DNA from 3 places in the Peribacillus sp. NPDC055009 genome. Region 1 is predicted to be linked to each of the others. Evidence: predicted binding sites of a transcription regulator. Region 1 holds the regulator's gene; each other region holds the start of a gene.
The links. Region 1 encodes LexA, which represses DNA repair genes until DNA is damaged. Its sites were predicted from a motif close to CGAACATATGTTCG; they were not measured.
Positions count from the first base shown of each region.

Region 2: a site for LexA is predicted at 2,674-2,687, ahead of recA (recombinase RecA). Genes of this name have one in related genera too.
Region 3: a site for LexA is predicted at 1,617-1,630, ahead of addB (helicase-exonuclease AddAB subunit AddB). Genes of this name have one in related genera too.

Region 1 is NZ_JBSGVZ010000005.1:31,942-36,233, forward strand. It holds gene ACWF5P_RS10070 (esterase/lipase family protein) at 1-339, shown strand, start outside; gene ACWF5P_RS10075 (hypothetical protein) at 720-1,007, opposite strand; gene ACWF5P_RS10080 (glucosaminidase domain-containing protein) at 1,372-1,986, shown strand; gene lexA (transcriptional repressor LexA) at 2,192-2,815, opposite strand; gene yneA (cell division suppressor protein YneA) at 2,971-3,282, shown strand; gene ACWF5P_RS10095 (YneB family resolvase-like protein) at 3,302-3,958, shown strand; gene ACWF5P_RS10100 (DUF896 domain-containing protein) at 4,024-4,257, shown strand.
Region 2 is NZ_JBSGVZ010000014.1:90,034-94,325, forward strand. It holds gene ACWF5P_RS19375 (helix-turn-helix domain-containing protein) at 1-480, shown strand, start outside; gene pgsA (CDP-diacylglycerol--glycerol-3-phosphate 3-phosphatidyltransferase) at 645-1,229, shown strand; gene ACWF5P_RS19385 (competence/damage-inducible protein A) at 1,253-2,485, shown strand; gene recA (recombinase RecA) at 2,833-3,879, shown strand; gene rny (ribonuclease Y) at 4,222-4,292, shown strand, end outside.
Region 3 is NZ_JBSGVZ010000003.1:102,931-107,222, reverse strand. It holds gene ACWF5P_RS06705 (hypothetical protein) at 1-66, opposite strand, end outside; gene ACWF5P_RS06700 (TVP38/TMEM64 family protein) at 357-971, shown strand; gene lepB (signal peptidase I) at 1,005-1,568, shown strand; gene addB (helicase-exonuclease AddAB subunit AddB) at 1,759-4,292, shown strand, end outside.

The DNA of each region.
Region 1 (4,292 bases):
TACCTGTTCACAGCACAATTTAACGAAAAGAATCCCATTACATTAAGTATGGCCGGTAAAGTTAAGCAAAAAGATGCGAAATTTTTAATAAAGAACCCAATGAATGATAAAAAAAGGCCAATCAGCACAACATTCTTGGTTCATCTAATAGATGAAACAGGTAATGAAATTAGTGAAAAAAGCTCAATTAAGGCAATGGATACAGAAAATTTTACTGGCACACTTCCGGAAGTACCTAAGTCAGGGGTTTATAATGTAACAATAGATGTCAAGGAAAAAAATGTGGATGGTACTGAAAGAACCCGGACACTGATTCGTTCGGTCTATATTGAGAAATAGTGAAATGCATTCTCTTCTTTGAGAGGGTATCAGACTGTAGACAAATTCGAAGTTTGCCTCCAATCTTTTCTTGAAAAATAGATCCTGTTGAATACAGAAATCCGGTCCCTTTCCGCCGATCCTACCAAGCCGCCTCGGCAGGAGTGTAAAAAACATAATAACCCACTTTTCCCGACAAAAAAATCCCTTCTCTTAATTGAAAAGGGTTTTTTGATGTAATGTGGTGCTAACATGGGTGGTTTGTTTTAGCCAAAGGATTCAGCCAGTTTGTAATTACTAATACAGCGATTAAATTAATGGTGTTCGATGGGAAATAAAGCTAGTAAGGTCATCTAGCAATAAAAAGATTGATGAATTTCAGCTAGGCAACAAGAATAGATTTAATCCGTCTTTTTGTAGGATTCTCTATAAGACAAAATACCAGTTTTGAGTGCAGCATAATTGCCTATGCTTGCATAGCCATAAAACCAGCCCATGAAAATTCCTGAAACCAAGTGATGACGATGACTGATGAAAATGGAAATGAACAAGCCAAGACCCAAAGCGATGGTAGGGACGAATTTTGGATGAATATGAAACATGACCTTAATAAATTGAGTAAGAATCATGATGGTAGGAATGGCTATCACTGCATCCCAGAAGTTTGTATGGACGGTTGGGTAGTCCATGATTTCACCACCTTGAAATGAAGTTTTTAAAAATAGTTTTTGTTTTTCATCAAGGTTTTATACAAAAATAAATAATTACAAATTTAAAATTAACGAACAAGTTTTGAAGATTTTCAGTGTTCGACAGGAAAAGCCGTAAATCCATTTAATTAAATGGATTGACGGCTTTTCCTGTTTGGTAGGGAAATGGATAAATAATACTCGAAGCAGGCAACTCTAGGTAAGAAATCTATAATAAAAACAATTAGCCAAACATCAGAACCTTTTGTATGGGACTTGCTGTAACCTTTTTCATAGATGAGAATACGATAAGAATGAAGATGAACAGTGAAAAATAAAGTAAAACCATTGATGGGAGGTTCTAATGAGCAAGGAAACATTTATTAAGGAAATTGCTCCCTATGCCCAGAAAATTCAACAGGAATTTAAAATATTACCTTCTGTTGTCATTGCACAAGCTTGTTTGGAGAGTGGATATGGGACAAGTTTATTAGCAAGCAAAGGAAAAAATATATTCGGTACAAAAGGTGACTTCAAGGGTGAGTCTGTCATCATTCAGACAATGGAATATGTCAATGGCGTACCCGTTCAAGTATGGAACAAATTCAGAAAATACCCATCTTGGGAAGAAAGTCTTAGAGATCTTGCCAATTTATATGTAAAGGGGACTTCATGGAATAGAAGTCTTTATACGGCTGTCATTGGAGAAAAAGATTACAGAAAAGCACTCAAAGCAATTTTCGATGCTGGGTACGCCTCGGATCCCAACTATATTGAAAAACTGGTGAACCTTATCGAAACAAGCGATTTAACAAAATATGATGCAAGTATAGAAGAGGTTTATCATATTGTCCAAAAAGGGGATACCGTCTCTGCGCTTGCAAAAGCATACGGTTCTACACAAGTGCAGATTCAACAGTGGAACGGCTTGGTAGATCTTAACCTAATTAAAGTGAACCAAAGATTACGAGTGAAGTGAATTTTAACTGGGAGCGGTAGTTAAAGCTCTCTTTTTTATTGTAATCAGAGTGTTACCAAAGTACATATTAGGCGATCGTATACTTCCGTTCGTAATTAAGGATGTTTAAATTCCCATGAAAACTTGATTCTATTAAAATTCCATATGCATATTGAGAGAATTCGGGACATAGATTAAACAAACAAAAAAAGCGCGGTTAGCGCTTTTAGTGTATTTGTCTATATAAGCCTATTACTTTTCCAAGTATCGAAACATCTCGTAAAATAATTGGTTCCATATTCGAGTTCTCAGGCTGAAGCCTTATGTAATCCGGTTCCTTAAAGAATCGTTTTACAGTGGCTTCATCATCTTCCGTCATGGCCACGACGATATCTCCATTATTGGCATTGCTTTGTTGTTTCACGATGACATAATCCCCATCATGAATTCCTGCTTCGATCATACTTTCACCCATGATTTCCAGCATGAATACATGGTCATCATGTGGAACCATGCTTTCGGGAAGCGGAAAGTATTCTTCTATGTTCTCAATGGCCGTTATCGGCATTCCCGCTGTTACTTTTCCAAGTAACGGCACGTTCACGACATTGACTTTGGGAATATTGTTCGCTTCCTCCAAATTCATTATTTCAATGGCCCTTGGCTTGGTTGGGTCACGTCTAATCAGGCCTTTGCTTTCCAGGCGTGATAAATGCCCGTGTACTGTTGAACTTGAAGCAAGTCCCACTGCTTCACCAATCTCCCGTACGGAAGGTGGATACCCTTTTTGGCGAACCTCTTCTTTAATGAAATCAAGAATATCTTGCTGCCTTTTTGATAGTTTAGTCATATGTGCACCTCTTCCCCAATGTTCTTTGCTACATTATAGCATGGCCCCCAATTCTATACAAACATAAGTTCGAATTTTGTTGTTGACTGAAACAAACGTTCGTATTATAATTTGACCATAACATACGAACGAACATTCGCTTTGGAGGGATATTTATGAAAAAATTATACAAAAATTATATTTATACGATTCTATTAGCGGGATCAGTATTCATCTTTTCAATTTTATTCTCTTGTACATTGAACAATGATCCAAAAAAGGATTTCCTTTCTATAGAAGTAAGTGAAGGTGATACCCTATGGGGAATCGCCGAAGAATACGAAGAAGCAAATTTGACAAAAAAAGAATTCATTGGTTGGATAGAAGAGCATAATGGTGTCAGGGCGGATACAATTAAACCTGGTCAAGTCATCGTCATACCGGTTAAAGGGGAAGAACTTGTCCAGAATTTGGCCAGTGAGCAGTAAGCAGTGAAGGTAGGGTATTATGAAGGCGGTAATCTATTGTAGGGTCAGCACAGAAAAAGAGTCACAGGAAACATCATTGGCAAGGCAGGAAGATGAGTTAGTCAAATTGGCAGAAAAGATGGATGTTGAAGTTATATCCATAATAAAAGAGCAGGCAAGTGGTTATGAGTTGAATCGGGATGGCATTTTTGACATGCTCGAACTATTTAAAACTAAAGAAGCTGAAGTACTATTAATCCAGGATGAAACAAGGCTGGGAAGAGGGAATGCCAAAATAGCCCTTTTCCATGTCATCCTTAAAGAAAATGTTAAAATTTATACACTCTCACATGACGGGGAGCTTGAGTTATCGGATTCGGATGCCATGGTCATCCAGATAGTCGGTATTGTAGAAGAATACCAAAGGAAACTACATAATCTTAAAATAAAGCGCGGGATGATAAGAGCCGTTGAAAAAGGATACCGTCCTCAAAAAAACCTTCAGAATCAAAGGAATTCCACTGGAAGGGACCGTATGGAAATCCCTATTGAAGAAATTATTAAACTTCGGGCCAATGGATTGACATTCGCAGAAATCGCAGCCACTTTAAGGGGCTTTGGATACAATGTTTCAAAGGCTACTGTGAACAGGCGTTTTCTCGAACATCAACTGAATACAAATGAAAGTAAATCTTAGAACTTGTAATTTCGCTTTTTTTTTAATACCATGACAATATCCGGAGATTATGAAGGAGCGAAATTATGTTATCAAAAGAAAAAATAGCCCGTATTAATGAACTTTCTAAAAAGGCGAAGGCTGAAGGTTTGACGGAAGTTGAGGCAAAAGAGCAAACCCAATTGAGAAGTGAGTATTTGGAAACATTCAGAAAGTCCATGACTGATACGTTGGAGCATGTGAAGGTCGTTGATCCAGAAGGTAATGACGTCACTCCTCAAAAGATAAAAAATATAAAAGAAAAAAGAAACTTACATTAATGCTTGGATCCTTCTGATAAAACATTCCGCTTGAG
Region 2 (4,292 bases), on a different contig from region 1:
AAAAAGAACGCTAAAGAGAATGAAGCTGTGGGCTACAATAAAAGTGATGGGTTTAACGAAGAAAAAGAGAATGCAGACAAAAAACAGGAAGAAAAATCTGAGTCATCTGATGAGAAGAATGAAGATGATGCAGTTGTCAAAGATGAAAAGAAAGAGCAAAAACTTGCCGTCACAAGTTCCAGCGGTAAAAATAGTACGTATGAATTAAAAAATACCGATACCTTTAAATTAAAGGTGACCTCAAAAGGCTCGCCATGGGTCGGCATAAAAAATGGTGAAGGTAAATTACTATTCCAGGGCACTATCGACAAGGACAAAAGCCAGGAAATTGATTTCACCAATGAAAAAGAAGCTGTCATCAATATAGGCAGAGCATATGAAACTGAGATTTATGTGAATGATGAGAAGCTGGAGTATTCCATTTCACCGACTGAAGTGAATACGCAATTGGTTACGATACAATTTACGAAAGCCGAATAGTCATCTTATAGATGACTATTTTTGCTCTATTTAATGGTAAGGCGACGGGGAAATGGATTACCCGGCATATAAGATTGGATTTTGAGTTAAATTATACATAAAAGCGTATTTTAGATCTAAGACGCAGGCCCGAATGGCAGGCGTAAATTTTGGAGGTAAAAGTTTTGAATCTGCCTAATAAGATTACAGTAGCAAGAATCTGTTTAATACCAGTATTTTTAATCATCATGCTCGTTCCTTTTTCATGGGGGACGCTGACTTGGGGAGAATACAGTTTGCCAGTGGCGCACTTAGCTGGAGCCATCCTCTTTATTATCGCTTCCACTACGGATTGGATCGATGGCCATTTTGCCAGAAAATATAATATGATTACTGATTTAGGGAAATTTTTAGATCCACTGGCTGATAAGCTTCTGGTTTCGGCTGCCTTAATCGTTTTGGTTGATCTAGATTTAATGTACGGTCAATCATGGATCGCCATCGTGATCATAAGTCGCGAGTTTGCAGTCACCGGATTGCGTTTGGTGCTAGCGGGTACAGGGGAAGTGGTTGCAGCGAACCAGCTTGGTAAAATAAAAACATGGGCACAAATTGTTTCTATTTCGGCTTTATTGCTGCATAACCTCCCATTTGCCTTAATTTCACTTCCATTTGCCAATATCGCATTGTGGATTGCATTAATCTTTACAATCTGGTCAGGCTTGGATTATTTTATAAAAAACAAAGAAGTATTTGTTAATTCAAAGTAAAAACGAATGGTGGTTTTGAAAAGATGGATGCAGAAATCATTGCAGTGGGCTCAGAGCTTCTTTTAGGACAAATCAATAACACTAATGGAAGGTTCTTATCGCAGCAGTTTGCGGAAATGGGGATCAACGTTTTTTACCATACTGTGGTCGGGGATAACGATCGCCGTTTACAACAAGCTATAGAAATCGCTGAATCTAGGGCGAACTTGATTGTCTTTACCGGTGGACTCGGTCCTACCAAAGATGATTTAACGAAAGAAACGATTGCTCGCCATATAGGGAAAAAGCTCGTTTTTAATGATGAAGCTTTGCATTCCATTGAAGCTTACTTCCAAAAACGGGAACGGCCGATGACGGAAAACAACAAAAAACAGGCCCTTGTCTTAGAAGGCAGTGAAGTGTTGGCAAACGATCATGGCATGGCACCGGGAATGGTCTTGTCCAAATCTGGGATTACATATATGCTTCTCCCTGGTCCGCCAAGTGAAATGGAGCCGATGTTTTTAAGTTATGGTTATGAAAAGATCATGAATAAACTGGAAAAGCATGAACGGATCGATTCCAAGGTTCTTCGGTTCTACGGTATAGGTGAAGCCGAACTGGAAACGGTGATTGAAGATCTTCTTGTCAATCAAACGAATCCGACAATTGCTCCGCTGGCAGCCGAAGGGGAAGTGACGTTAAGGATCACCGCTAAAGACTCTTCTAAAGAAAAATGCGAAGAGCTTATTTTAGAAGCGGAAAAAGAAATTCTTAGCAGGGTCGGTAAGTTCCACTATGGAAGTGATAATACTTCGCTAATAAAGGAACTTGTAAAAGAATTAACGGTCCGCAAGCTTTCAATTGCTGCAGCTGAAAGCTTGACCGGTGGGATGTTCCAAGAACAGCTGACAACCATACCGGGCGCGGGTAAAGTCTTCAAAGGCGGAATTGTCTGCTATACGAATGATGCGAAGTCGAACGTCCTTGGCGTCAGCGATGATACCATATCTGAGCATGGGGTGGTCAGCGGTGAGTGTGCAATGGAAATGGCCTCTAATGTCCGGAGCAAGCTCGATGCGGATGTAGGCATAAGCTTCACGGGTGTTGCAGGTCCGGATGAACAAGAAGGCAAGCCTGTAGGGACAGTATTCATTGGCATTTCCTATCGGGATGGAAACACTCATTTCAAGGAGTTGAATCTTTCCGGAAGCAGGGCGCAAAACCGGATTCGGAGTGTGAAGTACGGCTGTCATTACCTATTAAGGGATTTATAACGCTAAAAGCAGAGCTTTTTACAGCTCTGCTTTTTATTTGGTTTTAGAAGTTTGTTTCTTGAAAAATAGGGAAAAAAAGAAAAAAGTTAATTCAATGAAAATGTTTTTTTTAGGGAGCAAGTGAAAGGAAATGGAGATTTCCTTAAGATAAAACGCTTTTTTACAGAGAATGCCCCGAAAGAAAAAAACGAATGAATGTTCGACTTTTTGCTTGGCAAAATTGTAAAAAGAGTATATAGTAAAGATAGGTTTTGAGACAGGATGCAAACCTTGATCTCGAATAATTGCTAACGTAAGTACACCTTTAATCGGACAGCCGATTATTTGAATATAGAGGAGGAAATTGAGTGAGTGATCGTCAAGCGGCTTTAGATATGGCGTTAAAACAAATTGAAAAACAATTTGGTAAAGGTTCTATTATGAAACTTGGGGAACAGTCTGATCGTAGGATTTCAACGATTTCAAGCGGTTCTTTAGCATTGGACGTAGCATTGGGAGTGGGCGGATATCCAAGAGGCCGGGTCATTGAGATATATGGACCTGAAAGCTCAGGTAAAACGACTGTTGCATTACATGCTATTGCAGAAGTACAAAAGACTGGCGGCACGGCTGCATTCATTGATGCAGAGCATGCTTTAGATCCAGCATATTCAGAAAAACTTGGTGTAAATATAGATGATTTACTGCTTTCACAGCCTGATACGGGTGAACAGGCCTTGGAGATCGCTGAAGCATTAGTTCGAAGTGGAGCTGTAGATATCATTGTCATTGATTCGGTGGCAGCACTTGTTCCTAAAGCTGAAATCGAAGGCGAAATGGGAGATTCCCATATGGGTCTTCAAGCGCGGATGATGTCCCAGGCGCTTAGAAAACTGTCTGGTGCCATTAATAAATCAAATACCATTGCCATTTTCATTAACCAAGTCCGTGAAAAAATCGGTGTTATGTTTGGGAATCCAGAAACGACTCCAGGAGGCCGGGCATTGAAGTTCTATTCAACTGTTCGTCTGGAAGTGCGCCGTGCGGAACAATTAAAACAGGGTAATGAAATCGTCGGTAATAAAACGAAAATCAAAGTTGTAAAAAACAAGGTTGCTCCACCATTCCGTCAAGCAGAAGTTGACATCATGTATGGTCAAGGGATTTCCCAGGAAGGTGAAATCATCGATATGGGTGCAGATCTTGATATCGTCCTTAAAAGCGGCTCGTGGTATTCATACAATGAAGAGCGTGTTGGACAAGGCCGCGAAAATGCGAAGCTGTTCTTGAAAGAAAATCAGGATATCGCTCAGGAAATTTCTCAGAAAATCAGAGATCACTATAATCTCGATGGAGAGCATGAATTACCGCCAGAAGAAAATGAACCAGAAGAGCATTTTGAATTGCTTGATTAATGGTATTTGGAAAAGGCCTAAGCTTGTTCGCTTAGGCCTTTTCTATATATTTTGAGAAAAGTGTGAAATTTTCAGCGGAATAAATGGCATTGAAATAACTTTTCCATAAAGAATGCTGTACATTATGATGGTTGATATTGAGAAAACTTGAATAATCATTGATACATAAGGGACAAACGCTTGACAATAAAAATTCTCAACTATACAATTAATATGTATATTTTACAATTTTTCAAACTAAAATTTTGAAAATTAAGTGCTGTATATTGAATTTATGTGCAATGTACTTGCCGACAGTTCAACATTTTATGTAAAAAGTTCATAGCAAGGGGAGGTGAAACGATGGAACCCATGACAATCATCTTCACTTTGCTTGGCCTAATCGTCGGTGCAGTTGTTGGTTATTTTATTCA
Region 3 (4,292 bases), on a different contig from region 1:
AATAACCATAGGGAGGTAGATGGCTTTTTCAATCATATTTCGGTCATCTTCTGGAATGCGGGTCATCATGACCGCCCCTTTCTAAAATAGCGCGTTTTTAATAATAGTATGTATATTCTGCAAAAATAAGAACATCCGTTCTGTTTTTTATCCTAATGTATTTTCAGTGTATATGCAAGCAGTTTTGATAAATCAAGAAATATTCGTTAACAAGATTATGTTTTCCGGAGATAGGGAAAGTATGAAGATATATGGATAATAATTCTTGCAATTTCAGGGGAAAGTGATATATCTAAAATAAACAGTTTTTAATAAGTTTATGCTGCAATGATGGCAGCATGTCGAGGGAGATAATTATGGATTTGGATACTATACGTGAGTGGTTTACACTTGATCATATATCGGCACTTATTCAGCAATATCGCTCATTCGGTCCAATTCCTGGGATCTTGCTGCCGATGCTGGAAGCATTTTTGCCTTTTTTGCCCTTAGTGGTGTTCGTGCTTGCTAATGCAACGGCTTTTGGTCTCTGGTGGGGATTTTTATTTTCTTGGATTGGTGCGGTAGCGGGGTCTTTTTTGATCTTTTGGATTATTAGAAGATATGGTCAAATGAGGTTTTTCCGATTTTTGCAAAAGCATAAACAGGTGCAGAGGTTGATGGTTTGGGTTGAGAGCCATGGATTCGGTCCTTTGTTCATATTACTCTGCTTCCCTTTTACACCTTCGGCTATCGTTAATATCGTGGCAGGACTTTCAAAAGTCAGTACCCTGCAATATGGACTTGCAGTAGTGGGTGGGAAAGCGGTGATGATTTTTACGATCAGCTTCGTAGGTTACGATTTAGTATCATTAATTCATAAGCCTGTGCGAACGATCATTATCGGAATCGTCATCTTTATCCTATGGTATGTGGGAAAAAGACTGGAAGTCAGGCTAAATAAAAGCATGAAGAGAGAAGAAGGACAATAAATTAATATATAAATGCAGTAGGGGTTGAACTAGATGGAAAAAACAAACAAGAATTCTTTATCCGATTGGATAAAACCAGCGATGATAGCTTTTGTTATTTACATCTTAATCCGTACATTTCTCTTTTCAAGCTATGATGTTGAAGGGAAGTCGATGCAGCCGACCCTTGAAGATGGAAATAAACTTGTCGTGAATAAAATCAATTACCGGATTCATGATATCAACCGTTTTGACATTATTGTTTTTCATGCTAATTCACAAGAAGATTATGTTAAGCGAGTCATAGGGATTGCAGGTGACCGAATTCGTTATAAAGATGATTGGCTTTATGTAAATGGTGAAAAAGTGGATGAGCCTTATCTTGAGAAATTCAAGGAAGGTTTCCCGGAACAGGATTTTACAGGTGATTTTACATTAAAAGAATTGACGGACATGACCAAAGTTCCGGAGGGTAAGCTTTTTGTCATGGGTGATAACCGTCTTGAAAGTGCTGACAGCCGTCATTTTGGTTATATACCGGTTGAAAATGTTGTCGGTAAAGTGGATGTTCGATATTGGCCGGTCAATGATTTCAATTTTAAATTTACAGGTGAATGATTGTGGAAGCCCCAAAATTATGTGGGCTTTTTCTTTTGGGGGAAAACGCGAACGTACGATTGGTGTTTTTTAAAGGGAAACGGTAAAATAATAGAAAGTAAATCTAATTGGAAACAGAAACCTAGTCATAAAGACGAAACTATTTCTGGTATGATGGGTCTAGATATTATGTTGTAAGGGGGAAAAAGAGATGTCACTCCGTTTTTTACTGGGAAGATCGGGTGCAGGGAAAACTTCGAATATATTGGACGAAATCCGCTCCAAATTGGCAGAAGATCCCGAAGGAAATCCAATTATCTACCTCGTTCCTGATCAGATGACGTTTCTATCTGAATATAAATTAATTAAAACACCAGGCCTTGCCGGAATGATCCGGACACAGGTTTTCAGTTTTAGCAGGCTTGCATGGCGCGTCCTTCAGGAAACCGGGGGGATGAGCCGGCTGCATTTGGACAGTGTCGGCGTCAATATGTTGATACGGAAGATCATGGAAGATAAAAAGGAAGAGTTAAAGATGTTTCGTCGATCTGCTGATAAGCAGGGGTTCATTGCACAGATGGAGCTAATGCTGGCCGAGTTCAAGCAGTATTGCATCCAACCTGATGACATTCAAAACTATTTGCAAGAAACCTCACAGGCCGGCAGCGGCATTCAGGATAAACTGCATGATCTTGAATTGGTCTATCAGGCTTTTGAGGATGAAATGGTCAACAAATATTTAGATTCCGAAGACTATTTCACTTTGCTGATCGAGAAAATGCCAGAGTCTTCATATATAAGGAATGCGGATATATACATCGATGGTTTTTATAGCTTGACTCCACAGGAATTATTGATTGTGGAAGAAATGATGAAGCTGTGCAGGAGTGTAACGATCTCACTGACGTTAGATCAGCCCTACAGGCAATATGCCCCGGATGATTTGCAGCTGTTCAGGCAAACGGGTAATCTTTATCATCACCTTTATCAGGCTGGATTGAGGAATGGCATACCGATTTCAGAAGATCGAATCTTAAAAGGGACGGAAAGGTTTGGAAAGAGTCCAGGGCTGAATCACCTGGAAACTCATTTTGCCATTCGTCCTGCACAAACGTTTGAGCAGTCACTTGATGTAACGATCGCCCAGGCAGTTAACCGCAGAGCTGAGATTGAAGGAGTTGCCCGGGACATCTTGTCGCTGGTCAGACAGAAACAGCACCGTTTCCGTGATATTGCGATTTTAGTCCGTAATGGGGAAGCATACGCAGATATTTTACAAACCGTTTTTCGGGATTATCAAATACCCTTGTTCGTCGATTCCAAACGGACGATGCTGAATCATCCTCTGATTGAACTGATTCGTTCCACTTTGGAGATCATCAATGGCTATTGGCGTTATGAGCCGGTATTTCGTGCAATCAAGACTGAGCTTCTATTTCCGCTGCAAAAAAATCATGATAGGATGCGCGAACAGGTAGATAAGCTGGAGAACTATGTGCTGGCCCGCGGCATTAAAGGAAGCAGGTGGACGTCCAAAGAACGTTGGACCTACAGGCGCTTCCGCGGCCTGGAACTCGAGGACCGGAACCAAACGGATAAGGAAATGAAGCTTGAGCAAGAGTTGAATGAGATGAAGCAATTATTTACCGAGCCCATCTTGAAGCTCTCAAAACGTGTTAAAAAGGCTGCTAATGGCAGGGAATTGTGTGAAGCCCTTTATCTATATCTTGAAGAATTACATGTGCCGGAAAAATTGGAAAAGCTAAAACTAGAGGCAGAAGAAGCAGGTGATTTGGTATCGGCAAGAGAGCATGAGCAAACTTGGAATGCGGTTGTCGACCTATTGGACCAATTCGTTGAACTGCTGAGCGGGGAAGAACTCTCCATGAAACAGTTTGCAGTAATTATTGAAGCTGGTCTGGAATCTCTTGAATTTTCTTTGGTACCGCCGGCAATTGACCAAGTATTGGTCGCTAATCTAGATTTATCCCGCCTGGATGATGTGAAGACAGCTTTTGTTATCGGCCTGAACGAAGGGGTTTTGCCAGGAAAAGCTGTATCTGACGGAATTTTTTCAGATAGTGATCGTGATGTGCTGCTGGCTGGCGGACTTGATGTTGCCCCAAGTTCAAAAGTGCGCCTGCTGGATGAGGAGTTCACAGCGTACAAAGCATTCACTACGCCTGCTGAGGCACTTTATTTATCATATCCGCTTGCCGATGAGGAAGGAAAGGCACTTTTACCCTCATCCTATTTAAAACGGGTAAGGGACGTATTGCCTAACGTTTCCGAAGTGTATTATATGAACGATCCATCCGATCTGCCTGCTGAGGAACAGGTGAAATATGCTGCGAATCATGATGTGGCACTATCGTACCTGGCTGCCCAATTGCAGCTGAAAAAAAGAAACTATCCAATCCATTCACTATGGTGGGATGTGTATAATGCCATTATTGATGATGAAAGGGCCGGTCCTTCAGCAACTAAGGTTTTATCGAGCCTTTTTTATCAAAATAGGACAAAGAAATTATCTGAGGAAACAAGTAAGCAATTATACGGTGAGAGCATTCTTACGAGTGTATCCAGGATGGAAATGTTCAATAGCTGCCCGTTTTCCCATTATGCCGCTCATGGCTTGAAATTGAGGGAACGGCAAATTTTCCGTTTGGATGCACCGGATATAGGCGAGATGTTCCATGGAGCGTTGAAAATGATTTCCGATTACTTGAAGGAACATGATATACC